DNA from 3 places in the Romboutsia hominis genome. Region 3 is predicted to be linked to each of the others. Evidence: riboswitches for the same ligand, from Rfam matches in the RefSeq annotation. Region 3 holds a riboswitch; each other region holds the start of a gene.
The links. A riboswitch is a leader RNA that binds a small molecule or an ion and turns the genes downstream of it on or off. The one in region 3 is predicted to bind cyclic di-GMP.
Positions count from the first base shown of each region.

Region 1: another riboswitch for cyclic di-GMP. It lies ahead of FRIFI_RS01350 (NPCBM/NEW2 domain-containing protein); the one in region 3 lies ahead of FRIFI_RS03600 (flagellar basal body protein).
Region 2: another riboswitch for cyclic di-GMP. It lies ahead of FRIFI_RS12405 (SpaA isopeptide-forming pilin-related protein); the one in region 3 lies ahead of FRIFI_RS03600 (flagellar basal body protein).

Region 1 covers NZ_LN650648.1:289,742-300,753, forward strand. Annotated here, with positions in the region: gene FRIFI_RS01340 (vWA domain-containing protein) at 1-169, shown strand, start outside; gene FRIFI_RS01345 (SagB/ThcOx family dehydrogenase) at 486-1,244, opposite strand; cyclic di-GMP riboswitch class I at 1,503-1,589, shown strand; gene FRIFI_RS01350 (NPCBM/NEW2 domain-containing protein) at 1,800-8,195, shown strand; gene FRIFI_RS01355 (MFS transporter) at 9,109-10,500, shown strand; gene FRIFI_RS01360 (HAD family hydrolase) at 10,764-11,012, shown strand, end outside.
Region 2 covers NZ_LN650648.1:2,550,195-2,561,206, reverse strand. Annotated here, with positions in the region: gene FRIFI_RS12440 (endonuclease MutS2) at 1-1,927, shown strand, start outside; gene FRIFI_RS12435 (2-thiouracil desulfurase family protein) at 2,025-2,468, shown strand; gene argS (arginine--tRNA ligase) at 2,636-4,336, shown strand; gene FRIFI_RS12425 (hypothetical protein) at 4,604-5,560, shown strand; gene FRIFI_RS12420 (hypothetical protein) at 5,557-5,757, opposite strand; gene FRIFI_RS12415 (B12-binding domain-containing radical SAM protein) at 5,921-7,678, shown strand; gene FRIFI_RS12410 (tetratricopeptide repeat protein) at 7,801-8,943, shown strand; cyclic di-GMP riboswitch class II at 9,041-9,123, shown strand; cyclic di-GMP riboswitch class II at 9,273-9,356, shown strand; cyclic di-GMP riboswitch class II at 9,506-9,589, shown strand; gene FRIFI_RS12405 (SpaA isopeptide-forming pilin-related protein) at 9,662-11,012, shown strand, end outside.
Region 3 covers NZ_LN650648.1:765,857-776,868, reverse strand. Annotated here, with positions in the region: gene fliJ (flagellar export protein FliJ) at 1-53, opposite strand, end outside; gene fliI (flagellar protein export ATPase FliI) at 69-1,376, opposite strand; gene FRIFI_RS03625 (FliH/SctL family protein) at 1,373-2,152, opposite strand; gene fliG (flagellar motor switch protein FliG) at 2,133-3,209, opposite strand; gene fliF (flagellar basal-body MS-ring/collar protein FliF) at 3,226-4,788, opposite strand; gene fliE (flagellar hook-basal body complex protein FliE) at 4,811-5,128, opposite strand; gene flgC (flagellar basal body rod protein FlgC) at 5,144-5,548, opposite strand; gene FRIFI_RS03600 (flagellar basal body protein) at 5,553-5,876, opposite strand; cyclic di-GMP riboswitch class I at 6,330-6,411, opposite strand; gene FRIFI_RS03595 (CDP-glycerol glycerophosphotransferase family protein) at 7,330-8,808, opposite strand; gene FRIFI_RS03590 (class I SAM-dependent methyltransferase) at 8,874-9,398, opposite strand; gene FRIFI_RS03585 (NTP transferase domain-containing protein) at 9,672-10,322, opposite strand; gene FRIFI_RS03580 (HAD-IB family phosphatase) at 10,295-10,897, opposite strand; gene FRIFI_RS03575 (glycosyltransferase) at 10,935-11,012, opposite strand, start outside.

The DNA of each region.
Region 1 (11,012 bases), 480 kb from region 3:
ATATAAAATTTTATGGGTTATTTCAGGAAGAGGAGACAAACTTTCATTAAGAGAGCCTTATGGAGCAGTTAAAAAACTTAGCAAGGTTAAAATAAAAGATGATACATTAGATATGAGTGATGTTAGAAATGATGGATATTCAATGAATAACCAAGCTCCAATTTTATAAATTTATGTATTAAATTCTGGTTATTCTAATAACATAATAATAAAATTTCAATGAGAAATATAATTTCTAAAGGAGATAATAATATTATGAAAGAAGCAGAAAGATTATTAAATGAATAATTTGCGATTATTTTAAATATTTCTCCTGATGAAGTAACCTCATATATATTAAGTCAAATATCAAAATAAAGTACTTTATACTATACTTTATTTAAAAATATTAAAATTAAAAAATCTCAAAAAGTATCTTAATTTAAGATATTTTTGAGATTTTTACTTTAAAGTAATACAATTATATTAATAATTAAGCTAATTTATTAAAGTTTTTTACCTAAACAAGCCATATAAATTACAAACTCATTTTCTCCATCTAAATCTAACATATTATCAATTATATCCTGATCATATATTCCGATAGCACAAGTCCCGTAATTAAGAGATTCTGATGCTATGTAAAGATTCTGGCAAACATGTCCAATATCTATAAGTATTTTCTTATGAGCAGTTATACTAAATCTATGTTCACTTCTATATGGAATACAACTCCAAGCAAACACAACGGCACTTTTAGATACGAAACCTTGAACAAAAGGTTGGTTTGGAGTTGCTTTATCTATTTCATCATCTATATTGCTTAAAGTCTTTATAAATAAAAGTTTATGTTCTAAAGGTAAATATCTGTAAACTCCACTCTTTAAACCATCAACATTATTTATTATTAAATATGTTTCAAATGGGTGAGTGCAACCAGCAGAAGGTACAGTTCTTAAGGCACTAAATTTATCTTTTACAGTTTGGATTCCTTGAGTAGCCCATAGTAAATACGAAAGTTCAGATAAATTTATTTTTTCATCACTATATTTTCTTATACTTCTTCTATCATTTATACAATCTAGTACGTTAGGTTTAACTAAAATGTCTTTGCTTACAGGAGGTAACTCTATTAAATTAGAATTTGAATCATATTCTTTTTGGAAAGAAGGAGCGGGTATTCCTTTTTGTTTATCCGTTTTTATCTGTTTTAGTATTTCAAAATCAGCTTTGAAAAATTCTCTGTTTTGTGCAATTTTATCCATAGATGTCTCCTTATTAAAATGTATAAATTTTTACACTTATTATACCATATATATAAATATAAGTGGAAAAAGCCTAAATGGTAAAAATTTCATATCAGAAGCTTAATTACAGATAAAAATTAATAAATATTTTTGTGTAGTAATAATTAATATTTGCTTTAATAGAATATATTCAAAAATATATTAAAATTATTTTAAATTAAAAAAAACTATTTTAATTTATAAAAAATTATGTATAATTAATATAGATGACTAAAAATTACATATTAGCAAACCTAGAGAAATCTAGCGACGCAAAGCTAAAGGGGCTAAGGTAAAATTAGACTATGCCAGCCAGTTGCCAAAGAATTGATATTCTTTGTTTTTATAGAGTTATCTTATGATATAATTGTAAGATTGTTTTATAATGTTTACTTTAGATGGCAACTACCCTTTATAAAGGGTAGTTTTTTATTTAATAAAAACAACTATAGCTCTATAGCAAGACTATATTTTGAAATTTGGGGTAAAATATTTAGTTATTGTAAATTCATATAATATAAGAGGGAGAATATTATGAAGAAAAAGATAGCATCAATATTGGCCATATCTGTTATAGCAACAAACAGCACACCTGCTTTAAATGTTTTTGCTAACGAAGTAATAAAGGAAAAAGCATTAGCGATAGAGGAACAAGTTTCTAAAAGTATGACAGTTAGTGATTTTAAAATTAAGAACAATCCTAACTTCGCTAAGTATAATGAACTTTATAGAGTTGAGATACAGTCTATAACAAACAATGGAAGAAGTTACCCAGGAACTAAGATAGAAAATGCTATAGATGGAAAACTTAATACACATTGGGAAACATACACTAGAAATACAAATGAATTTAAAAATGAAGTAATTGTGGAGTTTAAAGATATAGCCGAGATAAATAGATTAGCTTATGCTACAAGACAAGACGGGGCTAAAGGTAAAGGATATCCTACTAGTGCAGAGATATATGTTTCAGAGAGTGAAATAGGTGAAGATTTTAAACTAGCAGGAAAAATAGAAGGAAGTAAAGTTACAGGTGGAATGGTTGAATTTAAATTTGATACTGTAAGAGCAAAGAGAGTTAAATTCAAATTCGTAGAAGCACATGACGAGTGGGCAAGTGCCGCAGAGTTTTGGTTCTATAAAGAGGATAGAATTCTAGATAAGATGGAAAGATTATTTACTAATGCAAACATGAATGAAGTAAGTAAAGAGTTTGCAACTCCTGAAGCATTAAACACTTTAGAGAAAGAAACTGAAGGACATCCATTCCGCGATAGCTTTAAAGAATATATAGATAATGCAAGACTTGTTCTAGAGAACAAAGAGGTTAACTTTATTGAAACTAAAGTATCTAAGTTATTAGGGTATGGAACTGAAAACCAAAAAGCTTATGATGACAAGTTTATGTTAGGTAAAGACCACATCGTTAATACACAAGTAAATGGTGGAACTTACTCTACAACAAAAATAGAATATATGTATGATGGTGACCCTAATACACATTGGGAAACAAACAGAAGCAATGGTAATGGTTTCACTAATGAAGTGGTATTCACTTTTGATGAAATAGAACAACTTGATAGAATAGCATTATTACCTAGAAGCGGAAATCAAAAAGGATTTCCTACTAAGTATGAAATATATGCTTCAGAAACTTCTCAAGGGGATACATTCAAATTAGTTTCTAGCGGTACTGCAGAAGTTACTAAAGACTTCATGCAATTTAAATTTAACCCAACAAACTTTAAGAGACTGAAGTTTGTATTTAAAGAGTGCCATGAAAATAGACCATTCATATCAGAAGCTAGGTTCTATAAAGAAGATGCTTTATCAGAGAAAATGGATAAACTATTTACAGACAGTAATAAGAATACAGTAAACCCTGATTTTGGGACTTTAGAGAAACTTACTGCTTTAGAGAATGAAGCGAAGGCACATCCTTTATACAGTAAGTTCAAAGAAGATTTAGATGATGCTAAACTTGTATTAGAAGGTAACGAGGTAACTTATGCAGATGCTAAAGTTTCGAAGTTTAAAGCTTTTGGAACTCCAGAGTTAGCAGAGTATGATAAGACTTATAAGATAGATAATAGTCATATAAAGAATATAACTACTAACGGTAGACATTGGTCAAATCAAACTATAGATAAAGCTATAGATGGTGATCCTAACACTAATTGGCATTCTGATGCTAGAAATAGCGAAACTCATACAAACGAAGTTATAATGACTTTAGACCAAATAAGAACTTTAGATAGAATAGTATATTATTCTCCGAGAGATAGAGGTTTCGCAGAGAAGTTCGATATCTATACTTCTAAGACTAGTGAAGGAGACACATTTACTAAAGTAACTAGTGGTAGTGCTTCAAGAACTGGAGACTCTATATCTATAAAGTTTAATCCAACTCAAGCTAGAAGAGTTAAGTTTGTTTATAAGCAAGGATATGAAGGTTGGGCTTTAGCGTCAGAGTTCGGATTATATAAACAAGACCAAACTCTAGATAAAATACAAAGGTTATTCACTGATGATACTATGTCTAAAGTAAGTGAAGAGTTTGATACAGTTGATAAATTAAAAGCTTTAGAGAACGAATGTAGTACACACCCATTCTTTGAAGACTTTAAAGAGGACTTATACAATGCAAGAGTTCTAATAGAACAAGGCAAGGTAGAGAGTTCTGTTGCTACAAGTAAGAAGTTTAATCATCTGGATAATGCGGAGTATGTAAAACAATTTAGAATACCTTACGAGAATATAAAGAGTATAAGTAATAATGCAGGGCAATATCTACAACAGCATATAAATAACGCGGTTGATGGTAATGTAGACACTTACTGGGAGACTAATAGAGGAAACGATAAAGAATGGTCTAATGAAGTAACTATAGAATTCAAACAACCTATAACTGTAGACAGAATAGCTTATGGTGCTAGACAGTCAGATAGAAAAGGATTTTTAGAGGAATTCGAGATATATGGTTCTAACGCTACTAAAGGTGATAACTTCCAATTAGTGGCTACAGGTAGAGCAGACAGTACTTCTGGTTTAGTTGAAGCTAAATTCAAACCTACAACATTTAAGAGAATGAAATTAAAGTGGGTTAAAAGTAACCAAAACTGGGCTACACTAAACGAAATAATGTTCTTTAAGAGAGATATAGTTTCAGATAAAGTTAATAACTTATTTACAAATGAATTAAAGAATGAGTTAAACCCAGAATTCAATTCATTAGAAGCTATTGAAGCTTTAGAGAAAGAAGTTAAAACACACCCATTAAAAGTAGAACTTATGGAAAGTATAGACATGGCTAAAGATTTAATTAAATCTCCTGATAAGAATAAAGGTCATGTTTATGAATTAGAAAGCAGAGGAGACGCTATAAAGGAAAGTCAAAAGAGAAAGGTATGGAATTTCAGAGATTGGCAACCTACAGGTTTAGCAGTTAAGTCAGGTGAAAAGATAACTGTGTATGTTGATACAGAACCAGGCGACCCAGTACCTAACTTAGTATTTAAACAAATGGATAGTAGACATAACGGTTTAGCAGATATAAGATTAACTAGAGGTAAGAACGAAATTACAATACCTGAGGTCGAAGTAAATGATATAAGACCAGGGACTGCTAAAGCAGGAGTATTATATGCTTCAAATCCTTATACTCCAGAGCAACAAGCAAGAAAGCCTAAGATAAGAATAATAGGTGGTGTAAGTTATCCTCAATTCGTAAAAGGTGTAGATAATGATGAACAGGTAATAAATGAGTTACGTGAATATACTGAGAAGTTAAAGAAAGATCCTAAACTACCTGATGTATTCGAAGTATTAGGAGATAAAGCTTTAGTAAACGTTAGAGCAACGTATGCTTTAGATTGGTATACAGAAAATAATAAAGTACCTAGTTATACAGCAGATAGATCTGACGAAGTAATAAAGGAAGCAATGAAGTTCTGGGGATTTGATGGTTCTAAAGATATACATTCGGACTTCAACTTTAGATATGTAACTATGCTTAAGAACTTAAGTGGTGGAGTATTCATGAATGCAGGAAACGGTATAACTGGATACAACCAAGGACAACAAGGTGGAGCTCTAAACGTTGACACTGGCTGGGGATTCATGCATGAATTAGGACACAACCTTGATACAAATAATAGAGCAATGCCTGAGATAACTAATAATATTTTACCTCTTCATTTCCAAATGATTAAAGGTGAAGCTAGTAAGATATCTCAACAAAACTTATGGGAGAGTAAAATATTCCCTAAAGTAAGTAAAGAAGATTATTCTAACAATGAGTGGTACCCTGCAAGTGACACTAGTTCATTAACTCATATGGCACCATTATGGCAATTACAACTATATGATAATACATTCTGGCCTCGTTTTGAGCAACAATTTAGAGAGAGAAACATAGGTGGTGGTGACTGGAATAACAAGCATGAAGCTTGGGCAGTTGTTGCATCAGATGTTCTTCAATTAGACTTAAAAGAACATTTTGCTAGACATGGTTTCTACGTTAATGAAGAGACTGCTAAGCATATGGCTCAGTACAAAAAGCCAGATAAGAAGTTATGGTATATAAATGATAATAAGTATCTGAACAAAGGTGAAGGTTTCAATAACGAGGTAGATTGTAAAGTTAAAGTTAAGACACAAGAGACTTCTGTTAAATTAGATATATCAATAGATAAAACCAATGCTAATAGTCTTCTTGGATATGAGATAATTAGGGATGGTAAAGTGATAGGATTTACTACTAAAGATACTTTCATTGACACTAACATAAATCCAGGTACTAATCACGAGTATAAAGTAGTTGCTTACGATACTCAATTAAATCCTTCTGAAGGTGTAGGCGTTAAGGCACATCAACCTATATTAGAAACAGTCGGAGGGTTGACATTAGCTTTAGGTGAAAATTTCAATGCTTTAGATTATGTTAAGGCAACTGATTACAATGGTAATAAATTGAAAGACATTAAGGTCACAAGTGATGTGGATACTACTAAGAAGGGTAACTACACAGTAACTTATGAGGTAACTGATAATGATGCAATTTCTAAAGAAACAATGAACGTTAATGTTGTTAGTAAATATGATTACTTATCAGATAGTGAGTGGAAGAGTGAACATACCGATTGGGGTAAACCATCACGTAATAACTCTATAAAGGGAAGAATTTTAGGAGAGATTAAAGACTACGATAAGGGAATAAGATTACATGCTAACGGAAATGTTGTTTATGATTTAGGTGAGCATAACTATGATAACTTTGAGGTTAAAGTTGGAGTAGACATGAACTTAGAAGCTCAAAATAATTCAAGTATAACTTTCAAGATTGTAGGCGATGGAAAGACTTTAGCAACAACTAAAGTATTAAAGCATGAGGATAATATGCAGTATATAAATGTTCCTGTAAAAGGAGTTAAAGAACTTAGATTAGAAGTTAACAATGGTGGAAACGGAAATACTTCAGACCACGGTATATTTGTAGAACCTAAATTAACAACTAATAATGCTAAACCTGAGTTAACTATACCTAAGTCTCAAACTGTTAAAGTTGGTCAAACTTTAGAAGACATAGTTGGAACTTACAAAGCTACAGATGCCGAAGACGGTGACATAACTGGTAATGTAGTCGTGACTGGACAAGACAAAGTTAACTTTAATAGAGTTGGTAACTATACTATAACTTATAGTGTAACAGATAAAGACGGCAATAAGGTAGAGAAGAGTAGAGTTATAAATGTAATAAACATGGAAGACTTTAAATACTTGAGTGACTTTGATTGGAAGTCTGCAAATTCAGGCTGGCAAAGTGTTAGGAAAGACAACGCAGTAAGTGGAAATAAGTTAAAACTTACTGGAGAAGATGGTCAAGAGGTTGTATATGATAAAGGAATTGGGACTCATGCAAACTCTACAATAGTATATGATTTAACAGATAAAAATGTAGACTTATTTAGTGCATTTGTAGGAGTAGACCGTGCTATGTATGGTTCAGTAGGTAGTGTACAATTTGAAGTGTATGTAGATGGTGAAAAAGTTTATGATAGTGGTTTAATGAATTCTAGAGATTCACAAAAGTTTGTGGATGTAGACTTAGCAGGAGCTAAAGAACTTAAACTAATAGCTAAAGATGGTGGAAACGGAATAGGTTCTGATCATGCTACTTGGGGAGATGCTAAGTTACATTATGTTAATACTGAAAGAGTTTATACTGAAGAATTAACTACTGCATTAGAAGAAGCTAAGAAGTTGGATAAGGATAATTATACAGACAAAAGTTATCAAGTTTTAGCAGACAGTATAGCTAAAGCTGAAGCATTATTAACAGAAGAGAAACCAAATCAAGAATCTATAGACGCTATGACAAAAGAACTTCAAGATAATGTAAAAGGTTTAATAGAAATAAATCTACAGGAAGTTGTTAATATTCCAGATAAATATTTAGTTAAATCTATACAAAATCAATTGGGAAAAACCGGAAATATAACTTTAGGTGATATGCGTAGTTTAACTACTTTAAGGTTATCTGGTGTTGTCGATTTAACAGGTATAGAGCATGCTAGAAACTTAGAGACTCTAGAAATGAGCTATAATGAAGTTAAAGATTTAAGACCATTAGCAAATCTAAAAAAACTTAAAACATTAGATGCAAAAGAGCAAATTATTGCAGTAGGAGAATTAACTCCATCTAATGGTAAAGTTGTAGTTGACTCTAAAGCATATAACAGAGAAGGAAAAAATGTAGCTAAAACTGTTAAACTTGTAGATAAAGATGGTAATACAGTAATAGAACAAGATGCTAAAGATGAGTCTGTTATAAGTATAGAAGGTTTACCTAAAGGTTTATATGGTGTTCATGTATTATTTGAAGACGAAGATTTTGATGGCATAATGATATATTTATTCAATATAAATTAAAAAAGTATTCAAAATATTACTTTTTTAACTATAGAAAAATCACTGCTTATTTTTAATAGGCAGTGATTTTTTTATATTTTATTAAACATATTGATTTATCTAAGCTAGTAATTGTTTTTAAAAGACCATTTGAATATAGAAAAAGATACAATGTAAACAATACTATATTTATAACGCGACCTAAGAGTTTTGGTAGACACGTATAAGTAAAATTAATAACTAAATTTTAAAAGATCAAAAAATAATAAAAGAAAAAGGAGCATATTCAATAAATATTTCAAAATATAAACTTTAAAAAGATGCAGATAATTTATTTTTATCAGAACTTTATAATGCACTCTATGGTGGTGAAAAGGTAGTTGTATTTCATAATTGTCATCAAATTGCTCTAGATTTGCTTACTTTAAATACTACTGATGAAATACTAGCAAATGGGAAGTATTTAAATTTTTATAACCGAAAAAAATGAAGAAATTATTAGAAATTTATTTTCAAATAGTTTTATGAAAAAGGCACACCACATTAAGGGGGTTGCTTTGAATATATGGGGTGAATAATTAAATAAATAATTAATATCAGAGTGCTATAAAATATTTAAATTAAAAATTAATGACAAAAATTGATAAATTTCTAGAAAACGGTTGCTAAGAAAACAAAAAGTGTGTTAGTATACTAGTATAAAGAAGAAGGGCTTGGATAGATAAAAAAATAACAAAGGAAATTATATGGATAATGACTAAGTCCAAATCAGATATTTCAGATTATATACTAAATTGCGCTTAGCAATCATCAATAATTAAGAAAACGATATTTTAACTTTGGGGGGAAGTTGGTATACTAGTATAAAATAAAGTGAAAAATTTGAAATATCATAAGGAAAAAAGAATAATAATATGTTCTAAGGAGTGGGGAAATGGAAATATCAACAGAAAAAGTTCTAAAGCAGGATGTAGTAAAACCTTTTGGTCTGCAAGACAAGATAGGATATATGTTAGGGGATTTAGGAAATGACTTATTCTTCCAATTTGTAAGTGGATATTTAATGCTATTCTATACAGATGTGTTAGGAATAACTGCGGGGGCAGTAGGAACTATGTTAGTAATTGCTAGAATATGGGATGCAATAAATGATCCAATGATGGGGACTTTTATAGATAGAAGAAAAGTTGGCAAAAATGGTAAATTTAGACCGTACTTATTATACGCCGCGTTGCCTGTAACGATTATGGGATTTTTAACATTTACAGCTATACCTGGTATACCAGATAACTTAAAGTTAGTATATGCATATATAACTTACATAGGTTTTGGTATGTGTTATACAGCTATAAACATACCTTATGGGTCATTGGCATCAGTAATGACAACAGACCCAGTGGAAAGAACATCTTTATCTACATTTAGATCAGTAGGTGCACTAATTGCAAATTTAGCAATAATGATTATAGTACCTAAATTAGTATTTAGTGATGGTGTAGCCACAGCAGGTGGGTTTATGAAAGCTTCGGCTGTCTTTGTAGTATTTTCTAATTTATGTTATTTTGGGGCATTTAAATTAACAACAGAGCGTGTTAAGCATAAAGTTCAAGAAACAAAAGAAAAGTCAAGTTTTATAAAAACAGTTAAAACTTTACTAAGTAATAGAGCTTTAATAGGGTTAATGTTAGCTTCATTTGGTATGTTAGCATCTATGATGGCAGTTAATGCTTTAACACCATACTTATATAAAGATTATTTTAAAGCACCAGAACTAATATCTCTTGGTGGTGTAATTGGAATGATTTCATCATTTTTAATATTACCATTCTTATCACCACTTGTTAATAAGTTTGGAAAGAAGGAGCTTTCAGTAGGAACTATGTTAATTGCTGTAGCAGCAAACTTAGCATTATTCTTAATGCCTATAAAAAGTCCATATGTGTATATGGCTATAAACTTTATAGCATCTATAGGAACTGGATTCTTCAATGTATTAATTTGGGCATTAGTAGGTGATGCAATAGATTATCAAGAATATATAACTGGTAAGAGAGAAGAAGGTATTGTTTATGCATCTTACTCTTTAGTTAGAAAGCTAGGTCAAGCTATAGCTGGTGGAATAGGTGGATTTGCGCTTACTTTCATTGGATACAAAGCAGGGGTAGCAACACAAACACCAGAAGTTGCTCAAGGGATAAAATACATAATAACAATACTACCTTTCGTATCAGCTTTAATTTCAACTATAGCTATGACATTTGTGTATAACTTATCAAAAACTAAATTAGCAGAAATGACAAAGGAGTTAGAACTTAGAAGGGGATAAATATAGGAAATTACTATAAAATTATAAGAAAATTAAGCAAAACAGATATAAATACTTAATTAGCCCTTGTATGTACAAGGGCTTATAGTTTATAGGCTAAATTATATTAGGTATTAGAATTTTATCAATTTATTTTTTATTAACTTTAAAAAGCAAAATTTTTGTAGAAATGAATTGAAAAACGATTGCCTTTAATTATTGCGTATGTTAGTATACTAGTATAAAGGAAAGAGCTATATAATTGCTTACTAATGGAGGATATTATGGCGAATATATTTGATAAGTATGAAAAGACACAAGAATTTTTAATATGTATTGACTCTGATGGATGTGCAATGAATACTATGGAAATAAAGCATAGAAGATGTTTTGCACCAGAGATGATAAAAACATGGAACTTATATGAAAAAGAAGATTATATATTAAACCTTTGGTATGACATAAATCTTTATACAAAAACTAGGGGTATAAATAGATTTAAAGGTTTAGCTGAAACCTTTAAAATCATAAGC
Region 2 (11,012 bases), 1.3 Mb from region 3:
TAGTGAGCTTAGAAATATAAGAAGAAGAATAGTGCAAAAGAATCAATCTATAAGATCTAAGTTAAACTCAATAATATCTTCAACTACATATCAAAAGTACTTACAAGATGCAATTATATCTGTAAGAGGAGATAGATTTGTTGTGCCAGTAAAAGCTGAATATAGATCACAAGTAGCTGGTATTGTCCATGATCAATCATCATCTGGAGCAACATTATTTATAGAGCCTATGAGTATAGTTGATATGAATAATGAATTAAGGCAATTAAGACTTCAAGAAAAAGAAGAGATAGAAAAAATATTAGCAGAATTATCTTCTAAGGTAGGAGAAATAAGTAATGAACTATTAGCTAACCAAGAGATATTAGGAAGATTAGACTTTGCTTTTGCTAAGGGAAAATTATCTATACAAATGAGAGGTATAGAACCTACTTTAAATGAAGATAAATTTATAAATATAAAAAAGGGAAGACATCCATTACTAGATAAAGATACTGTTGTTCCAAACTCAATTTATTTAGGGAGAGAATTCCATACATTACTTATAACAGGACCTAATACAGGTGGTAAAACTGTAACTATCAAAACTGTTGGTTTATTTGCACTTATGAATCAAAGTGGACTTCACATACCTGCTGATTTTGGAAGTAGTATGTGTGTATATGATAATGTATTTGCAGATATTGGTGATGAGCAAAGTATAGAGCAAAGCTTATCTACATTTTCATCTCATATGACAAATATAGTATCTATATTAAAAGAAGTAACAGAAGACTCTTTAGTAATATTTGACGAGCTTGGAGCTGGAACTGACCCAATAGAAGGAGCGGCTCTTGCAATAGCTATACTTGAAGATGTAAAAAGCATTGGAGCTAAATGTATAGCTACAACACACTATAGTGAATTAAAGAACTATGCACTTACTAAAGAAGGTGTTGAAAATGCAGCTGTTGATTTTGACTTAGAAACTTTAAGTCCTACGTATAGATTACTTATAGGTGTTCCAGGGAAATCAAATGCCTTTGAGATTTCTAGAAAGTTAGGGCTAAGTGATTATGTAATAAGTAGAGCTAGAGAGTTTATAGATAGTGATAATATAGCAATAGAAGATGTGCTTCAAAATGTAGAGAAAAATAGAGTTAAAGCTGAAGAAGATAGAGAAGAAGCCGAAAAATTAAAGTCAGAAATAGAAAAGCTAAAGGCTGAGTACGATGAAAAGCTTGCGAAAATGAGTGAACAAAAAGAAAAGATAATGGAAAGAGCAAGACAAGAAGCCTTTAGAATAACAAGACAAGCAAAAGAAGAAGTAGATTTAATAGTAAAAGAACTTAGAGAACTAGAAAAAGAAAGAGCATCTAAAGAAAAGAATCAAAGGATAGAGGCGCTTAGAAAAGAAATATCTAGTTCAATGGGAAGTCTTCAACCAACTGTTAAGAGCATGATTGTTCCTAAAGTATCAAGTAAAGAAGTAAAAGACTTAAAAGTTGGGGAAGAAGTAAAAGTTATAACTTTAAATCAACAAGGTAGCGTTGTTTCAGTTGATAACAATAAAAAAGAAGCTGTTGTTCAAATAGGAATAATGAAGATGAATCTACCGTTTAAGTCTCTTCAAAAAGTTAAAAAAGACCCTAAAACAACAATCACTAAATCAACAAGAAGTATAATAAAAGCTAAATCAGGAAGAGTAAAAAGCGAAGTAGATTTAAGAGGTATGAATTTAGAAGAGGCTATAATGGAAGTTGAAAAATATTTAGATGATGCTTATGTAGCTGGCCTTGAAATGGTAACTGTTATACATGGCGTAGGAACTGGAGTATTAAAATCTGGACTACAAGATGTATTAAAGAGAAATAGACATGTTAAGTCTCAAAGAGCTGGACAATATGGAGAAGGTGGAGCTGGAGTTACTATCGTAAATCTAAAATAAAAAATGATTTGTTCACTATATCGTTAGATGTTTAAAATATATAATTTTGCGATATAGCAAATTTTTTATAAAAGTAATATATATAAGGTGGTACAATATGATTTTAGTATCAGCATGCTTACTTGGAATAAATTGTAAGTACAATGGAGAAAATAATAAAAATGAAAATGTAAAAAAGTTCTTAGAAGGTAAAGAGTTTATAATAGTGTGTCCAGAACAATTAGGAGGAATGAGCACACCAAGAGAACCTTCAGAAATAGTTAAACTAGATGGATATGATGTTATAAAAGGAAAAGCAAGTGTAATTAATAAGCAAAGATTGGATGTAACTAAAAAGTTTAGAAATGGAGCAGATGAAGCTTTAAAAATAGCTAAATTATATAACTGCAAAGAGGCTATATTAAAAGATGGAAGTCCATCTTGTGGTTCAAGTTATATATATGATGGAAGTTTTGCAGGTAAAAAGAAGGACGGCTTAGGAGTTACTGCTGCATTATTAATAGAAAATGGAATAAAAGTAATAAGTGAAAAAGAACTATAAGTAAAGTAAATTTTTATTTTAAATTTAAATGGAATAATTAACTTATACAAAATTGTATTATAAATAAGAATATTGCTAAAATATAGTTAATAAATAAACCAAATAACTTGAAAAAACTCATAAATTGATTTACCATAAAATAATAAGAATATGAGAGGAGAAATATAATGCAAGATTTTAAGATAGAAATAGCAAACTGCTTAAAAGAAAACATAGAAGATTTAACATTAGAAGAAATAGTTGGTCTTATAGAAGTACCACCAAACAAAGAAATGGGAGATTATGCATTTCCTTGCTTTAAATTAGCAAAAGTATTTAGAAAAGCTCCAAATATGATAGCGGCAGAATTAGCAGAAAAAATAGAAGCTAAAGGAGCAATATCTAAGGTATTACCTTTAGGAGGATATGTTAACTTCTTCGTTGACAAATCTCAATTAGCTAAAAATGTTATAAATGATGTTTTAACTCAAAAAGAAAAGTACGGACACAGTGATTTAGGAAAGGATAAGACAGTTGTAATAGACTTCTCATCTCCAAATATCGCTAAGCCATTCCATATAGGGCATATAAGAACTACTGTTATAGGAAATTCTTTATACAAAATATATGATTCTCAAGGATACAATACAGTAAGAATAAATCACTTAGGAGACTACGGAACTCAATTTGGTAAGTTAATAGTGGCTTTCAAATTATGGGGTAGTAAAGAAGCTGTAGAAGCCAACCCAATACCAGAATTATTAAAATTATACATACAATTCCATGATGAAGCTGAAAAGCACCCAGAGATGGAAGATGAGGCAAGAGCTTGGTTCACTAAATTAGAAAATGGAGATGCTGAAGCTAAAGCATTATGGCAATGGTTCAGAGATGAAAGTTTAAAAGAATTTGCTAGAGTTTATGACTTATTAGATATAGAGTTTGATTCATATAATGGAGAAAGTTTCTACTCTGACAAAATGGACTCAGTAATAGAAACTATAAAAGAAAAAGGATTATTAAAAGAATCTCAAGGAACAAATGTTGTTGAGTTAGAAGAATTCAATATGCCACCAGCTCTTATAACTAAAAATGATGGTTCAACATTATACATGACTAGAGACTTAGCAGCTGCAGTTTATAGAAAGAATAATTATGATTTCGACAAGTGTATATATGTAGTTGGTTCTCAACAAAGCTTACATTTCCAACAATTATTCAAAGTTCTAGAATTAGTTGGATTTGAATGGGCTAAAGATATGGTACATGTACCATTTGGTATGGTTGCTTTAGAAAATGGAACAATGTCTACAAGAAAAGGTAGAGTAGTATTCTTAGAAGACGTATTAAAGCAAGCTATAGAAAAAACAAAAGAAACAATGTTAGCTAAAAATCCTAATGCATTAAATGTTGATGAAATAGCTAAGCAAGTAGGTGTTGGAGCTGTTGTGTTCCAAGAGCTATCTAACAGCAGAATAAAAGATTATACATTCTCATGGGAAAGAACTTTAAGCTTTGATGGAGAAACTGGACCATACGTTCAATATACTCATGCAAGATGTTGTGCAGTTTTAAGAAAAGCTAATGAAGAAATAACTACAGATATAAATTATGAATTATTAAATGATGAAGATAGTTCAGAAGTATTAAAGGTTATAGCATCTTTCAACAAGTCTATACTTAATGCTTTAAGAAAGAATGAACCACACATAATAACTAGATTTGTATTAGATTTAGCACAAGCATTCAATAAATTTTACCATGACAATGCCATATTAGTTGAAGATGTTGAATTAAGAAAAGCAAGACTTGCTTTAGTTGCTGCTACTAGACAAACAATAGAGAATGCTCTTAAGTTATTAGGTATGCATGCACCAGAAAGAATGTAATTATAATATTGATTAAAAATTAATATTATAATTTAGATATAATATACAGTGGTAGCTAAAACTATTGGTTCTAGTTACCACTATAATATTTTCTAATATATTTATTTTAAATTTATGTAAAAATATAATTAGTAATAATTTATATAGTTTATTAAATATAATTAAGTTTTAAAATGGCAGTGAAAAACTGTCTCTTTTTTTTGGTTAGTCAAAGCAAAGTATATTAAGTATAATAGATGATAACAATAAAGTAATATAGAGTTTCATATGAGAAAGGTTAAGAGTATGATAGCTAATACTACAATAGAAAATAATATAAAAAATGCATATATATCAGCATTTGAAATGAATGACAAATCATTAAAAGATTTAATAATAATAAATACAAAATGTCTTATTGATGATAAAATACAGAGATATGTATATATAGATAGCAATAGACTAAGAGATGAATTAATATACTATAAATTTTATGGAGAGAAGTTAAGTAGTAAAAATATAATAAATATATTACTTCCAGTAATACTTTCAAACACAAACGCAGATAAAAGTGAAGAAGTTGTTATTGATTTAGTGAGTAAGTATATAAGGTTTCTTAAAATAGAAGAAAATACATATGAGTATATATTAAGTGCTATTTGCTATAATATTATAATCCATAAATTAATAGAAAATAAAAATGTAGAATATGAAGAATTATTGCAAAGTGCAAAAGAAAAAATTATAGGATTTACAATGGAATTAGATAAATCTCAAGTAGTTAAGTTTCAAATGGAACGAATTAAAGCAATACAAATAATAGACAAGTATATAGATTTAAAAGTATATGAATACGAAGAAGATAAAGTATTAATAAATATGTTAAATGTATTGTATGATATATATATTGAAGATAGGGAAATAAGTGATAATGGAATATTAAGTATAAAAAAATCTATACTATCTATACTAAACTTCGAAGAGAATTTAAATATAAACAATATAGACTTCACCTTATCAATGGCTGAATATGTAATTAAACTAAGAAAATATATAATTAACAAAAAGATTTATAATAATCGTGTAGATCCAAGATCCCTAATTAAATTAGAAGTAGGGGAAATTACTATAGATCCGATATTTAATCAAATTGAAATTATAAAAAAAGATTTTAAAAATGATATTCTTGAGATAGGAGTCAAAGCTAAATCAGGAATATATAATCTTAAATTTAAAAAATCTTAGTTAGTATTTTCTAGGTAATTAACAAAATCTTCTTCGCTAGTGTTAGTTAAAAAGCATAGTTCTTTTATTATACTGTTTCTTAAATCTATAAATTCATTAAGTCCAGTATTTTCATTTGTATACTCTAAGGCTTTTATAATAAGCAATAAGTCCCTTTTTGATAAGGCATTGATAGATACTTGATCGATTAATTCCATAAAAAACTTCCTTTCTAAATTAGATATAATTATGATACTATTATTCTACAAAAAGGTTTAAAAAACCTTCTATTAAAGAAAAAAATGATAATATACTACATATAGTATTTTAACCTAAAATGTACAGAAAATCATAGCATAAATGAAAAAAGAGGTGAAATAATTGAAAATTTTATTAACAACGTTAAATTCAAAATTTATACATACAAATTTAGCAATAAGATATTTAAAAGAGTTTGTAAAAGACTTAGTAGAAGTAGATTTAAAAGAATATACAATAAATAATGATTTAGATTATATATTAAAAGATATACACAAACATGATTATGATGTAATACTATTTTCAACTTATATATGGAACGTAAACGATATAGTTAGATTATGCCATAATATAAAGAAAGTAAAGCCAAGTATAAAGATAGCTCTAGGTGGGCCAGAGGTAACTTATGATAGCGAAAGCTTTATGGAAAAGCACTCATTTGTAGACTATATACTTTATGGAGAGGGAGAATTAGTTTTTAGAGATTTGGTAATGTATCTAAAAGGACAAAAATCTTTAGAAGATGTAGAAGGTATAGTTTATAGAAATAACGATGAGATAGTTGTAACTAAACCTAAGGAATTATTACAAAATCTAGATGAAATACCTAGTCCTTATGATCATTTAAATCCAGCAGAATATGAAAATAGAATTGTTTACTATGAAACATCTAGAGGGTGTCCTTTTAATTGCCAATACTGCTTATCTTCAACACTTGAAGGATTAAGATATTTTAGTATAGATAGAGTAAAAAAAGATTTAAAGGCATTAATAGATGCAAGGGTATCTCAAATAAAGTTTATAGACAGAACTTTCAATGCTAACAAGAAGTTTGCACAAGAAATAATGAATTTCCTTATGGAAAATGACAATGGTTATACAACATATCATTTTGAAGTCACAGCACACTTATTAGATGAGGAAACATTAAACTTCTTAAAAGATTGCAAAGAAGGGTTATTCCAATTTGAAATAGGAGTACAAAGTACAAACCAGAAAACTCTTGATGCAGTTGGAAGAAGAGATGATTTTGAAAAATTATCTTATGCAGTTAAAAAAGTAGCATCGTATAGAAATATACATCAACATTTAGATTTAATAGCGGGACTTCCATATGAAGATTATGCAAGCTTTGAAAATTCATTTAATGATGTATTTAATTTAGGTATAGAGCATATACAATTAGGGTTCTTAAAGATGATAAAAGGAACTGGTATAAGAAATACTGCAAAAGAACATGGATATAGATACAAAGATTATACACCATATGAAGTATTATATAATGATTATATAAGTTATAGCGAAATGATAAAGTTAAAAGATATAGAAGAAATACTAGAAAGATACTATAACTCTAAAAACTTTGTATTGTCAATGAGATACATAATACATAATTATTATGAGCAAAGTCCATTTAAATTCTTTGAAGAATTTGCAACTTACTTTGATGAAAATGGGTATTTTGATGTAGCACAAGGTAAGAATCAATTATATAAAATATTATTAGATTTCTACAACGATAAGATAAATGATAAAAATGAATTATTTAATGATATATTAAAGTATGATTATATATCATTAGGTAAAACTTCAAATTTACCTCAAATATTCAATAAAGAAGATGTAGAAGATTTTAAAAATAGATGTCATATGTTCTTACAAAATGAAGATAACATATTAAAATATATACCACAGTTTGAAAATAAACCAGCTAAGCATATAATAAAATATGTTCATTTTGAACCATTTAGATTCGATATATTAAAGTTAAAAGAAGATATACATGCTGATATAAAAGAGATAAAAAATATAATTTTATTTGTCTATGATGATGATAACAAAGTTTTTGAAAAGTCAAAGTCATATAGTGTTAACATATAATATTAAATGCTAATTATTACATATTGGTATTATATATTATGAAAACATATCACATAAATTTTTAATGGGTATAAACATTAATAGATTAAAAATTATTATGTGAAGTTACAAAGGAGGAAAAAATGAAGTTTAAAATAGAAAAGTATTTATTAAAGAAAACAGAAGAATTATCTTTTATAACTATAAAACATGGTGGAGAATTTAACTTAGAAGGTTACACTATACCTAAGGGTGGATTAGATGTACCTATAAAAAATGAGGTATTAGTTAAAGGAATAAAAGAAAAGACAGCACAAGATAAGATAAATACAATGTCTATAGCAGATGCTATGATATATATAATGGGTATTGATAGCCAATTTAAGTATAATGAAGAATACAGAAAATTTTTAGATGCTTTTAGCAAAAAAGTAAATATAAATATAAAAGAATATATGGGCTATATGTCTAAAAAATACTTTGATATTGGTGAGATAACTGATTCGTTAATATACTTAAAAGCTATGATAAGTATGTATCCAAATGACATAGATGGATTATATCATTATTCAATAGTTTGCCAGGAACTAGCAAAGCAGTATCAAAAAGATATGGACAAAGAAGCTATGAATAAGTTTTTATTAGAAGCCTTAGAAAAGTTGGAAATGGTTATACAATTAGATGAAAACTTTGCTTTAGCTTACTATCATTTAGGATACCATTACTACAATCAAGGTCAATATTTAAAGGCTAGAGTTATATGGGAAGAAGCACAAAAATTAGGGTTAGATGCAGACTTAATGGCAGAGGTTCAAGAAAATATAGGAAAGATGGACTTTAAAGTTCAATATGAAGAAGGTTATAATTTAGTATTCCAAGGAAAATGTGAAGAAGGACTAGAAAAATTATTACCTCTTGAACAAGATCATCCTGATTGGTGGAACTTATTATTTATGATAGGATTAGCTTATAAAAATATGGGTGAATTTGAAGAAGCTAAGAAATATTTTGAAAAAATACTTATAACTAAACCACATCAAGTAGATACAATGGTTGAACTAGGCCTTTGTGAAGCTAGTATGTTCAATATAGATAAAGCTATAGAACACTTTGAACAAGCAGCTAAAATAAAAGAAGATCCAGAAATATTATGCAATTTAGGGATGGCATATCTAAACAAAGGTGATATAGATGATGCTATATATTATATAGAAAGAGCTTATGAATTAGATCCACAAGATGAAATTACAGTGGCATGTTTAAGAGAACTTGATAAATATAGATAAAAAATAAGTTAAAATTTACTATAAAAAAATCTAAAATTGACTTTAACTAAATTAAAGGGTATAATAAATCACTGAGATTATATAATTATATTCAAAAGTTAAAATTAGGAGCGAAGAAGTATACCTTGTATATGGGCACTTGAGGTATATGGAGTTAATAGTGCAACCGACTATTCAGATAATATTTAAATATTATTCGAATAGTCTTTTTTATTTTAAGATACAAGTTTATTGATAAGATATTAATGAAAATTAAATGAAAGCTAACAATTTTATATAGCATAAATGCGAACAAATTAAAATAATTAAAAGGACATAAATACATATAAGCTAAAAATAGGAATGAAGAAGTATACCTTGTATATGGGCACTTGAGGTATATGGAGTTAATAGTGCAACCGACTATTCAGATAATAAATCATTATTATCTTGAATAGTCTTTTTTATTTTAAAATAAAAGTTTATTGATAAGACATTAATGAAAATTAAATGAAAGCTAACAATTTTATATAGCATAAATGCACACAAAGCAAAATTATTAAAAGGGCATAAATACATATAAGCTAAAAATAGGAATGAAGAAGTATACCTTGTATATGGGCACTTGAGGTATATGGAGTTAATAGTGCAACCGACTATTCAGATAATAAATCATCATTATCTTGAATAGTCTTTTTTATTTTAAAATAAAAAGATTTAAAAAGGGTGGTGAAATTTATTGAAAAATAAATACAAGTTAGGAAAAAAAATAATATCGATACTTACGTCAGTACTAATGGTTATAAATGTGTTAATTAATACACATTTTGCGTATGCTGAAGAAGTTAAGACAGATAATCAAGGGGATACAATAGAAGTATCTATAACATGTGATAAAAAAGAGATTGAGCCTGGAGAAAAATTGAATTTTAAACTAGAGTATAAGGCTAAATATGGTCCAGGGAGTATAAAACCAGGTGATACTATAGAATTTGAAATGCCTAGTTGGCTTGAAAGATTTAGCTTTAAATTCCCCCCAGAGCATTTTAAAAGTGTACAAATGGAAGGTAATAAAGTAGTAGCAACTTTTGGGGATGATGTTTATGATGCAATAGGAGGATATGTTAATGTATCAGCATATGCAGATAAAACGGAAGAAGTAGATAATCAGAAGATAGAGGTATGGATTGATGGAAAACCAGTTACTAGCATAGAAATAGCTATAAAACCATCTAATGAAACAGAGCCTATAATAGATAGACAGATTCTTAAAACTATAAATAATTATGACCATGTAGATTCAGATGGAAATACGGTAGGAAATATATATTATCCAGTACTAGGAAAAACTCAACAATATAGAGTATATGTTAATGAGAAATTTTCAAATATATCAAATGCAGTATTAACAGATAATATGCCTGAAGGAATGGAGCTTATACCAAGTTCTGTAAATGTAATTAAAATAGAAAGAGATAGCGCAGAAACAGATGTCACAGATAGCTTAAATATAAGCAAATCATCTAATAGGCTTAGTATAAACTTTGGAAATATTAAAGATAAATATATTGTAACTTATAAGACAAAGATTACTCAAAATTTGAGTTCTTATAAGAATACAGCAGTATTTAATAAAAGCGATGGTAAGTTAAATAGTACTGTTATATTAAAACAAAAAAATGAAGCAAAAGATGTTATAAGTAAGTATAGTTATACCTCTGCTAAAAATTCAGAAGGTAAAAATGTAGCATCTATGAACGAAAATGTAAGATATAGAATAGATATTAATGAAAATAGGTCAAATCTTAAAAATGTAACTTTAAATGACTTTACACCTAAAGGAATGGAACTTTTAAAGGACAGTATAAGTATAGGTAAATACAATAAAGATGAAAGCTTTGAGTGGGTAACAGATCAATTTAAAGATAAAATAAACACTAATAATGGAAATTTAACTATAAATTTTGGAAACGTAGATGATTACTATATTGTTTGTTACGACATGAAGATTACAAATGTTGAAGATTCATACTCAAATACTGCAAAGTTATCATACAATGGAACTAGAAATAGTGTTGATGATACGGTTA
Region 3 (11,012 bases):
TCTTTTACTTTTATATCTAGCAGTTTTTGAAGTTTGAATTTGAACTTACTCACTTACATCAGTCTCCTTTAGTTGAACATATTAATTAATAACTCTTTGCTTTCATTAAATGGTGTACTATCATTAACACCTTGTTTTAAATAATCATTTACTCTGTCTATATATTTAATAGACATATCTATATTTTTATTTGAACCTTCTTCATAAGCTCCAATATTTATTAAATCTTCAGCTTCTTTATAAGTAGCAAGTATATCTCTAGCAAATGATGCAGCTTTATTATGATTATCATCTGCAATTTCTTTCATAAGTCTACTTACACTGTTTAATATATCTATAGCTGGATAATGATTTTTATGTGCTAATTGCCTAGATAAAACAATGTGTCCATCTAGTATTCCTCTTACAGTATCTGCTATTGGTTCATTAAAATCGTCTCCATCAACTAAAACAGTATAAAAAGCTGTTATAGATCCTTTTTCAGACATTCCTGTCCTTTCCATAAGCTTTGGTAACATAGCAAATACGGAAGGAGTATATCCTTTTTGTGCTGGCGGTTCTCCTATAGCTAATCCAACTTCTCTTTGAGCCATAGCAAATCTTGTTACAGAATCCATCATTAATATTACTTTTTTACCTTTATCTCTAAAGTACTCGGCAATAGATGTAGCTGTTAGTGCTCCCTTTAATCTTACTAAAGGTGATTTATCTGATGTAGCACAAACAACTACCGACTTCTTCATGCCTTCTTCACCTAAATCTCTCTCAATGAAGTCTAAAACTTCCCTTCCTCTTTCTCCAATAAGGGCTATAACATTTACATCTGCTTCTGCCGTTCTTGCCATCATTCCTAAAGTTGTACTTTTACCAACTCCACTACCTGCAAATATTCCTATTCTCTGTCCTTCTCCACAAGTTAAAAATCCATCTATTGCTCTTATTCCTGTTGGCATTATATTTGTTATTCGAGGTCTTCTCATTGGATCTGGTGGTTCATTAAATAAACTATATCTCTCACCTTGTAAAATCATATTTTCATCTATTGGATTCCCTATGCCATCAAGTACTTTTCCTAAAAGTTCATCACTACATTTAACACTAAGTGGTACTCCTTGTGCAATTACTTTGCAACCAGGTCCAATTCCTGTTAACTCACCAAGAGGCATAAGTATTACATCTCCATCTCTAAAACCTACAACTTCACAATTTATAGGGGTATTTAAATTATTGTATACAGAGCATAACTCACCTACAAATCCTTTTATACCTTCGACTTCTATTGTAAGACCTATAACTTTTTTTACTTTTCCTTCAGATATAACAGTAGGCATATCCTTTATCCTACTAAGTATTCTTTCAAAATCTATGTCTATCATAATAGCTCCTCTTTAACCTTATCTATTACAGCATCTACACCTACTATTATTCTTCCTTTTATATTCTCTATAATAGCATTTCCAATATCTATAGATTCATCTTCTAAAACGAATACGTCGCCTTTAAGTTTATTACATTCTTTTAAACTTAATATTTCATTATTTAAGCTATCTTTATATAAAGGATTTACTTTTATCACTATATTTTCCTTAAGTTCATACTCTTCAATTATCTTAGTTAATAAAGTATTCATAGATGATTCTGATTTGAATTCATCCCTTAGAACTTGTTGAGCTATACTTATACTAATTTTTAGTATTTCTTCTTTATTTAGATTCATATACTCAGCTACTTTATCCTTGGCTTGTATCAATAATTTACTGGCATTATTTACAATTTCTTCAGACTCTTTTTTTGCCTTTTCTATATTTTCTTCATATGATTCTTTGTATCCATCTTCATATCCGTTTTTAAGGCCTTGATTGTATCCTTCTTCATAAGCTTTTTTTTCTATATTTTCTCTTTCTAACTTGCTTTCTTCAATTATCTGACTTGCCTCAGCTTTAGCTTTGTCTATAATGTCATCATATTCTTTTTGAGCTTCTTGTAACTTAATATTTATTTCTTCTTTTTTTTCGCTTAATTTTTTTTCTAAGTCTTCTCTAAGCTTTCTTTCTTCTTCACTTTCAATTTGAGAGAGGTTATTTATTGTTTTTACGCCTTTTAAATTAACATTTTTAGCCTTTATTATGTTACTACATGATAAACTCATCATCTGATCCTCTTGTTAAAGTTATTTCACCCATATCTTCAAGTCGTCTTATAACATTAACTATATTTTGTTGTGCTTCCTCTACTTGAGATATTTTTATTTTTCCTAATAAATCAATTTCCTCTTTAAGAGCTTGTGATGCCCTTTGAGATTGATTTCTAAATATGACATTTGATACTTCCTTAGATGCTCCCTTAAGAGCAAATGCAATATCTTTAACATTAACCTCTTTAAGAATTCTCTGAATAGTAGAATTTTCAAGCCTTACAATGTCGTCAAATATAAACATATTGGCCTTTATATCCTCAGCTAATTCATTGTTTCTTTCTTCTATGTAACTTATAATACTTTTTTCTGTTTTTCTATCTACATTACCAAGTATTTCAACCAAGCTATCAACACCACCAGAACTTTCCATTTCTCTTTGTCCAAGTTTTGATAATTTCATTTCTACAGCTTCATCAATGGCCTTTATTACACTTGGTGATACTGATGATGTTGATCCTATTTTTAGTGAAACTTCATTTTTAATCTTAGGTGGTAACTCACTTAATATCAAAGCTGCTTTGTCTGATTGTATGTGAGATAAGATTATAGCTATAGTTTGTGTACTTTCACCTTGTATACATGCTAATATCTGCTCTGGTTCAGCTTTTCTCGCTGCCATAAACAGTTTTGTATAAGCATCATATCTAATTCCTTCTATTAATTTATTAGCTCTTTGGTTTCCTAAAGCTCCATTAAGCAGTGATTTTGCATAGTCTATACCACCTTTTAACACAAATTCTTTTCCTTTATTTAGTTCTATAAATTCTTGGAGAATTTCTCTTCTTTCTCTTGCGTTGACAGTGTGTATATTAGCTATTTCTACACCGATTCTTTGTATTTTCTTATCAGATAGATTTTTAACTATATCCGCTGAAACGTCAGTCCCTAATGTCATTAAGAGTACTGCTGCCTTTCTAGCACCAGTAACTCTTCTCACTTTAGGTATATCACCTAAATCAAATGCATTTCCTGATTTAGTACTCTCTACTGATTTAGTAACTTCATTTTCCAAAACAAACTACCACCCTTTACTCATTTAACCAATTATTTATTAATTCTGTAACTTCTTCTATATTTTCTGAAGCGTATATCTTAACTTCTTCCTCTAAAGTCATATTATCTTCATCATCTTCTAAATTGTGTAGCCTATGTTTTTCCATTTCTTCTAGCTTTTGATTTATCATATCTATTTCATTAGATTCATCTATTTCATCAATTTCTTTAGATTTATTCTTTTTCTTAATAACAAATATAGCTATAAGTGCTATTACTATAACTAGTAATAATCCGGCTACTATATATCCTGTTGTTTTTAATAACTTAGCCACTTCATCTTCATCACCTAATGCATTTTTTAGATTCTTTTTAGCATTTGCTTCAAAGTCCATAGCAACAACTACTACATCATCGCCTCTATTTTTTTCTACACCAATGGTATTAGATACCATATCTTTAACGTCTTTAATATCTCCCGCATCTAATTTGCCATCTATAGCAACCGAAGCAGTTATTCTATTTAATTCACCTTGAGCCTTAACAGTTTTAATTTCTGTCTTTCCTACTTCATACTTTATATCTTCACTTTTACTTTCAGTAGTTCCATCATTTACATTGCCTTTATTATTCATATTGTTATCAACAGTACCACCTGTATTTACTGGCTCTGTAGATTTATTTTCACTTTTTGACTCACTTACTATAACCTTGTTAGGATCTATTATCGTTTGAGTTTTTTCATTAGTGTCAAAATTCAAATCAGCATTAACAGTTGCTCTTACTTTTCCCTCTCCAAATATAGGTTCAAGTAATCTAACTATATCTCTTTCTAATCCTTTATCTAGATCTCTTTCTGCCTTAGTTGCAATATCAATCCCATTAGAATTATCGCTAGAATTTGATTTTCCATTTTCATCAAATATTCCTTCTGATAATAAGACCATATTTTGGTTGATTACCTCAACATTTTGTTTCGGTATATTTGGTGTACTTGCGGATACTAAAGATATTATAGATTTAACTTGTTCTTGACTTAATTGTTCTCCTACATTTAAATCTACATAAACGGCTGCTTTTCCAGGTATGCTCTCTTTAGCAAATACAGATTCTTCACCTTCTGTTATATGAACTCTTGCATCTTGTACTTGCGGAAAAGTTTTTATAGTTTTTTCTAGTTCACCTTGAATCATTCTTTGTTTTTTTACCTCAAATTCTTCATCTGTAAGACCTAACGATGATCCTTCATCCATAAGTTCAAATCCTTTAGAACCATTTGAAACTTTTCCAGATAGTTCAAGTCTTAACTTATCTACCTGATCTTTAGGTACATATATACTATCGCCCTCTATTTTCGTTTCAATTTTTTCTTTTTCTAGTTCTTTAGTTATAACAGATGCATCATTTGAATCTAAACCCGAGAAAAGAACATCATATTTATTATCATTTTTATACTTAATTCCAAATATTATAGCTAATATAATTGCAATCACTCCAACTATAATGGCTATTTTCTTTTCTTTTCTCATTTCCTTAAATTTTTCTTTTCTTGTTTTTATAAAATCTTTTATTTTTTCTATTATCTCTTTAAAATTCATCTATCTGCTCCTTATTAAGGAATTACAATTGCACTCTATTAATTTCTTGGTAAGCATCATATAACTTATTTCTAATCTCAATCATAAGTTGCACTGACATTTGAGATTCTTGTGCTGATAGCATAACATCATGCATAGAAACATCTTCACCTTTTATAAGCGCTTCTATCTTTTCATTTGAATTTATAATACTATCATTTACCTTACCTATAGCATTCTTTATAACATCTTCAAATTGCTTGTCTGGCTTTTCATTTCCTTTAACTTTATATGTAGTCTTATTATTAATAGCATTAGAGAATATATCAGAATTAATATTTATATTGCTTATTCCTGTCATTTAACCACCTACTTTCTATCTACCTATCTCTAAAGCTTTAGATATCATATTTTTTTGAGCATTTAAAGTATCTACATTAGATTCGTAAGCTCTCGATGCACTTATAAGATCTGACATTTCAGCTAATAAATCTACATTTGGATATTCTACATATCCATCTTTGTCTGCATCAGGATGATTTGGTTCATATATTTTTCTGAGAGGAGATTTATCTTCTTCAATCTTTTTTGTTTTAACACCTAACATCCCTAATTTTTCATCATAATTTTCTTCAAAGCTAGCTACTTTTCTCCTATATGCTCCTCCATTTTTAGTTCTTGTAGTCTGCATATTAGCAACATTCGAAGATATTATATCCATTCTCATACGTTCTGCTGTCAGACCACTTGCACTAATTCTCATACCACTAAAAACACTCATTTATTTACCTCCCAGATATTATACTTTTTGTCATAGCGATTTTTATATTTGTAAGACTTACTAACGCATTATATTCTAATGTCGTAGCTGCTTGATTAACCTTCTCATGTTCAATATCAACGTTATTACCATCTTCTCTGACCACAGATTCCTTATCAACCTTTAACTTTATACTAGGAATTTCTAGTTTATTCTTTAAAGTATCTTCGAAACTAACATACTTTCTTTTATACCCTGGAGTATTTATGTTAGCAATATTTTCTGCAATGGCATTACTCCTTAAATGTGTAGCATCTAATCCCATTTTCATTAAATTATAGATTTCCATATTACTCTCCTCCATTAATTTTATAAATCAAAAAACCACTCTATAAAGAGTAATTTTGTATACTACATAGCATACTATCATTGCTAGAATTTGATTATTTTAGATATAAAATTAAATCAATATATTTATTATTCGTTTTCTTATATTTAATTTTCTTATCATTTTAATTGTAAACTTTTACTTATTTTTTTCTATATAATTTATACTATTACATAATTTTTCCTATAATAAAAAATGTAAGATACATAATGAACTTTGATAATATAATTGAATTATTAGATTTATTAAAATATTATTTCTTCAAAAAAAAATAACTCTAAAGAGAGTTATATAATATCAGCGTCGATAAATAGAGATGCATAATTTGGACACAAACAATCAAAATAATTTATATATTATTCATAATTCTCCAAAATTATAAACCTTATATATCGAAAACAAAAACACACAGTTTTTTGCAACTGGCTAGCATAGTTTCTACTTTAGCTCCTATAGTTTTGCGTCACTAGATTTCTCTAGCTTGCCTATTTTGTTTTTCGTTGTTTTTCGTTCTTTTTTTACACTTTTCGACATTTTTTTCCATACACTAAATATTATAGTATAATTACCATTTAATCAAGTTTTTATTTGTATTTTCTTACTATTTTTTTTCAAACTAATATTAAAAATACATTTAAACTTATTTGTTAAATCACAAAGTGTAATTTTATTTTATATTATATTTTATATTGTATTTTATATTATACGGCTGATATAATTAGAACTTTATATTTTTTATTAAAATAATACAAATTATGTATTAGACAATAAATTCTACATCACTAAAAATTTTTAACTTAAACATCCTTATTCAGATTAATTCATAAATATTATAAATTTAGATAATATTCCTATTTTTTTCAATTATGACTGTAATTTTATTTATAAATTCAAAATATTAAAACCAGAAAATTAAATACATTTATATCTATATTAGTTCCTAAAGATATTTTTGATATAAATATTGATTTAACACTCAATTATATTAATAAAATTTCTTATGATACTTATCTACCTTATTAATAAATCAAAGCTTATTATACTAACAAAATGTATAGTAAAGTTAGTTTTTACTTAGATAAATTTTATAACATTTGCAATATTAAAATTTATTCTTTCTTTAAAGAAAATTTAATATTGTGTTCATATAATATTATAAAAATTCATGATTTTGAAAAATGATTAAAGACTTTAGTAGTAATTTAACTACTTTTAATTTAGATTTATTTTATGAACTTATCGGGATATGTATAAAACTATTAATTATTATAAATACTCTTATAGTTAAAATTATATACCTGTTTTAATTAATACTTAATATTTTTAATAATAAAATACAAAAAGTCTTGTAAAAATAGTTACTTAATATAATAAGTTATTCATGACTTTTTGTATTTAATATCATTGTGAAATTTTAAAAATAATTATTTTCAATACACTGCTTTATATGTTTGTGAACTTGTTCTCCACAACTACCATCAATATTTGAAAGAACAGTATTTAGTGCATTAATTCTATTATCTTTTTTGTAATCTTTTTTATTGACTACTAAATCTATAAATTTATCTACAGTCATTTCATCTTCACCAACTATATAATTAGAAAATATATCAAATACTTTTTCATGATAGTATTCTCTGTTTAATTCTATGTCATATATTAAAACAGGTTTTCCTGTAGCCATATATTCAATTAATACAGAAGACCTATCTGTTATTAGTGCATCAGATATTTGAAAAGCTTCGTAATAACTAGGTGAATTATCAATAATTATATTTTCTGTATTTTTTGCTGAGCTTAATAACTCTTTATATCTTTTATAGCATTCTGGGGCTCTTGATTTAACATATGACAGCTCCAGTGGGTGAGGTCTATATATTAATCCATAGTTTAAATCATTTCTAATTTTATTAAAGACTTCTTCAACTTCATCTAATACTTTATCTCTTCCATTTATAACTTTCATTAAGTTTGTAGTCCATAAAAATACCTTTTTACCTTTAAATTTATTTTTATAATAGTCATTTGTAGTATTTGATTTTAGACTACTAACTAAAGCATCAAATTTAGGTGACCCAAGAGGCAATAATTTCTCTCTAGCTACCCCACTATATTCTGCAATGTCTGCAAATGCATGAGATTGTACAACAACTTTATCAAATTCTCTTGTTCCTATAAATGAGTAAAAATCTTTATAAAATGAAATTGGATAAGTACCTAATATTCCATAAGTAACATATACTAGCATATCTGTATATTTTTTTAAATTATAAGAAAAATAGTTGCTATCTACTCTAGTAGCATTATTATATTCATCATATTGATTGTGTATATATATAACATCTGGACTAATTTTTTCTAAATCAAATGTTTTATAATCAGTAATAGGTACATATTTAGGCAACATATCACCTTCATATGTAAATATAGCGTCCATATTCCCATTTCTATTATAAATTAACTTATAATATGGAATTGGTACTACATAACAATTACAATTTTCATCTTCTTTAGCTTCTTTCCAAATACTTTCAAGGCTATTCCACATAGATGCATTGTATGGCATAAAAACAATATTATATTTTTCCTTAATATTTTTATTTATAATATCTATCATATCATTTATCATATTAATAATTTCTTGGCAATCATAAAGTGTATCTGTATCTTTTGTTTTATTTAAATCTTTTAATTTTTCTAATATACTATTTGATAGATTATAAAGTCTACCGTCACATTTTTTAGCATTTTCAAAGCTATTTTTAACTGTATTAATAGCTTGTATACAAATTTCAGACATAAACTCATAGTCTGTATTTAAATTTTTAATTATATAAGAAATCCCTTCTATTGAGGTTTTTAAAATTTCTATTATTCTTTGTTTTTCATTCATTTTTAATCACACTACTTTCTATAAATCCAAGATTTAAATTGTAACTTTAGTTATAAGTTTATTGTTTAACCTCTATTTAAAATAAAATAGTGTCTCTCAGTTTCTTTGTATTGTTTTTTATCAGTTAGAAACATTTCATTTTCTATAATCTTAAATCCATTATTTATAAGAACTTTAAAAACATCTATGTATTCATCAATTGTTCTATATATAACATTATATTCACTATTTAATTCATTAGAGTAAAAATCACCTAGGGTTAATCTTTCTTTTGTAGCAATTGGTGATGCTATATATATCATAGCCTCTTTATCTAAGACTTTAAGTAAATTTTCAAAGCATATGTTAAATTCTTCATCATTTATATACATTATAAGACCTGCTAAAATTACTTTATTAAACGGGGCATTACTTTTTACAACCTCATTATCATATATATTTATAAAATCACATATTTGAAAATCATAACTATTATTACAACCTATTCTTTTTCTCGCTATATTAAGTAAATCTTCTGCAAAATCAGTACCTAAATAGTATTTACTATTTAATACTATCATTTCTGCTAATCTTCCTACTCCACAACCTATATCTAAAACTTTAGAATTTTTATCTATTTTTAATTTAGGTATTATAACCTCTTTTTCATACTCATCTAATAATTTTGCATATTCAGAATCATTATCGTTACATTTTACAGTTTTATAAGGATTATCTTCTGTGTACTTTTCTGCTCTTTTATCCCAAAATAGTTTTACACTTTTTTATTTATATTTATGTTTTCTTTATATACCCTTGTATTTTTTTTCGTCATCCCATTTCTCCTAGTTAAGGTTTGATTATAAATTCATATTTAACCGATTTTATTTGTATCCATTTTTATACCAATCTAAAGCTTTTTTATATTCATTCATATTATCTATTTCCTTTAAATTTACATGAACTACTTTTAAAGGTAAATTAGGTGTTATCATTTTATATACATGGTCATTTCCGCTATTAAGTTTATGTGCATATATTTTAAACAACCCAGTCCATTCATACTTTCCATGTTGTCTTGAAAAACTAACTGCATGTTCAGTTCCATCTATAAATTCAGTATCTATATATACTGGTTCATTAGTATATGGAGAACAAACACCTATTGCTTCTTCATCATCTTCTAATATAAATCTTTCGAGGTCTTCAGGTTTAAATAATACATCTCCATCTAATGATATAATCATCTCATTAGAATGTTTTTTCCCTAGTGATAAACTAGCAGCAGTTTTTGTATTAGTATAATCATGATTAAACACAAAAGTAATATCTTTTCTATATGAACAAACTACGTCAATAACTTCTTGGGCTTGATATCCTACAACAATTCTTATATCATCAAACTTGTCTAAACATTCTAATTGTCTTATTATTAATGGTTTTCCATCAATATCAATTAATGATTTATTAGTATTTAGACCTAATCTAGTTCCCATTCCTGCGCAACTTATAATAATCGTTTTAGAAACTGACATAATTTCTCCTCCTCATAAAACGCATAGTCACAAACATTTAATACACTCGGAGCTATTGGTCTAACAGCACCAAATCCAATTCCTATATCAGCATACTCTATCATTTTTGAGTCATTACTTCCATCTCCAATAGCTACTACTGGTCCATCTATTTCTTTTATTATATCTTCCTTTTTTATAACATTTACAACTGATTTAATATATTGACCATCCGTTAAAGCCTTTGATGAATAATATATATCATTTAAACCTAACATATCCATGAGTTCACAAATCCAGATATCTAGATTACCAGTTATTATAATACATCTATCTATATTCTCTAAAATAAATTTAATTAATTCTTCATTTAATGTTATATTTTTAACTATATTACGTACTTTTTTTATAGGTATCTCTTTTAATATTTCAATTCGTTTTAGAAAACTTTCTTCAAAAGACAACTTACCTAACATAGTATCTTCTGTTATTTTGCTAATACTTTCATGACATCCAATATACTTTGCCATTTCAGGAAGTATTTCCTGTTTTGTTAATGTTGAATCTAGGTCAAATACAAATTTATATTTACTCAAATTTGAGCCTCCTCTTATGACATAATTTTTGTATATTTTAATTTATAATCATAATTTTTTCTTTTGATTCTAGAACTATGTTTTCGTCTTCACAGTTTTTTACTATTAATTCAAA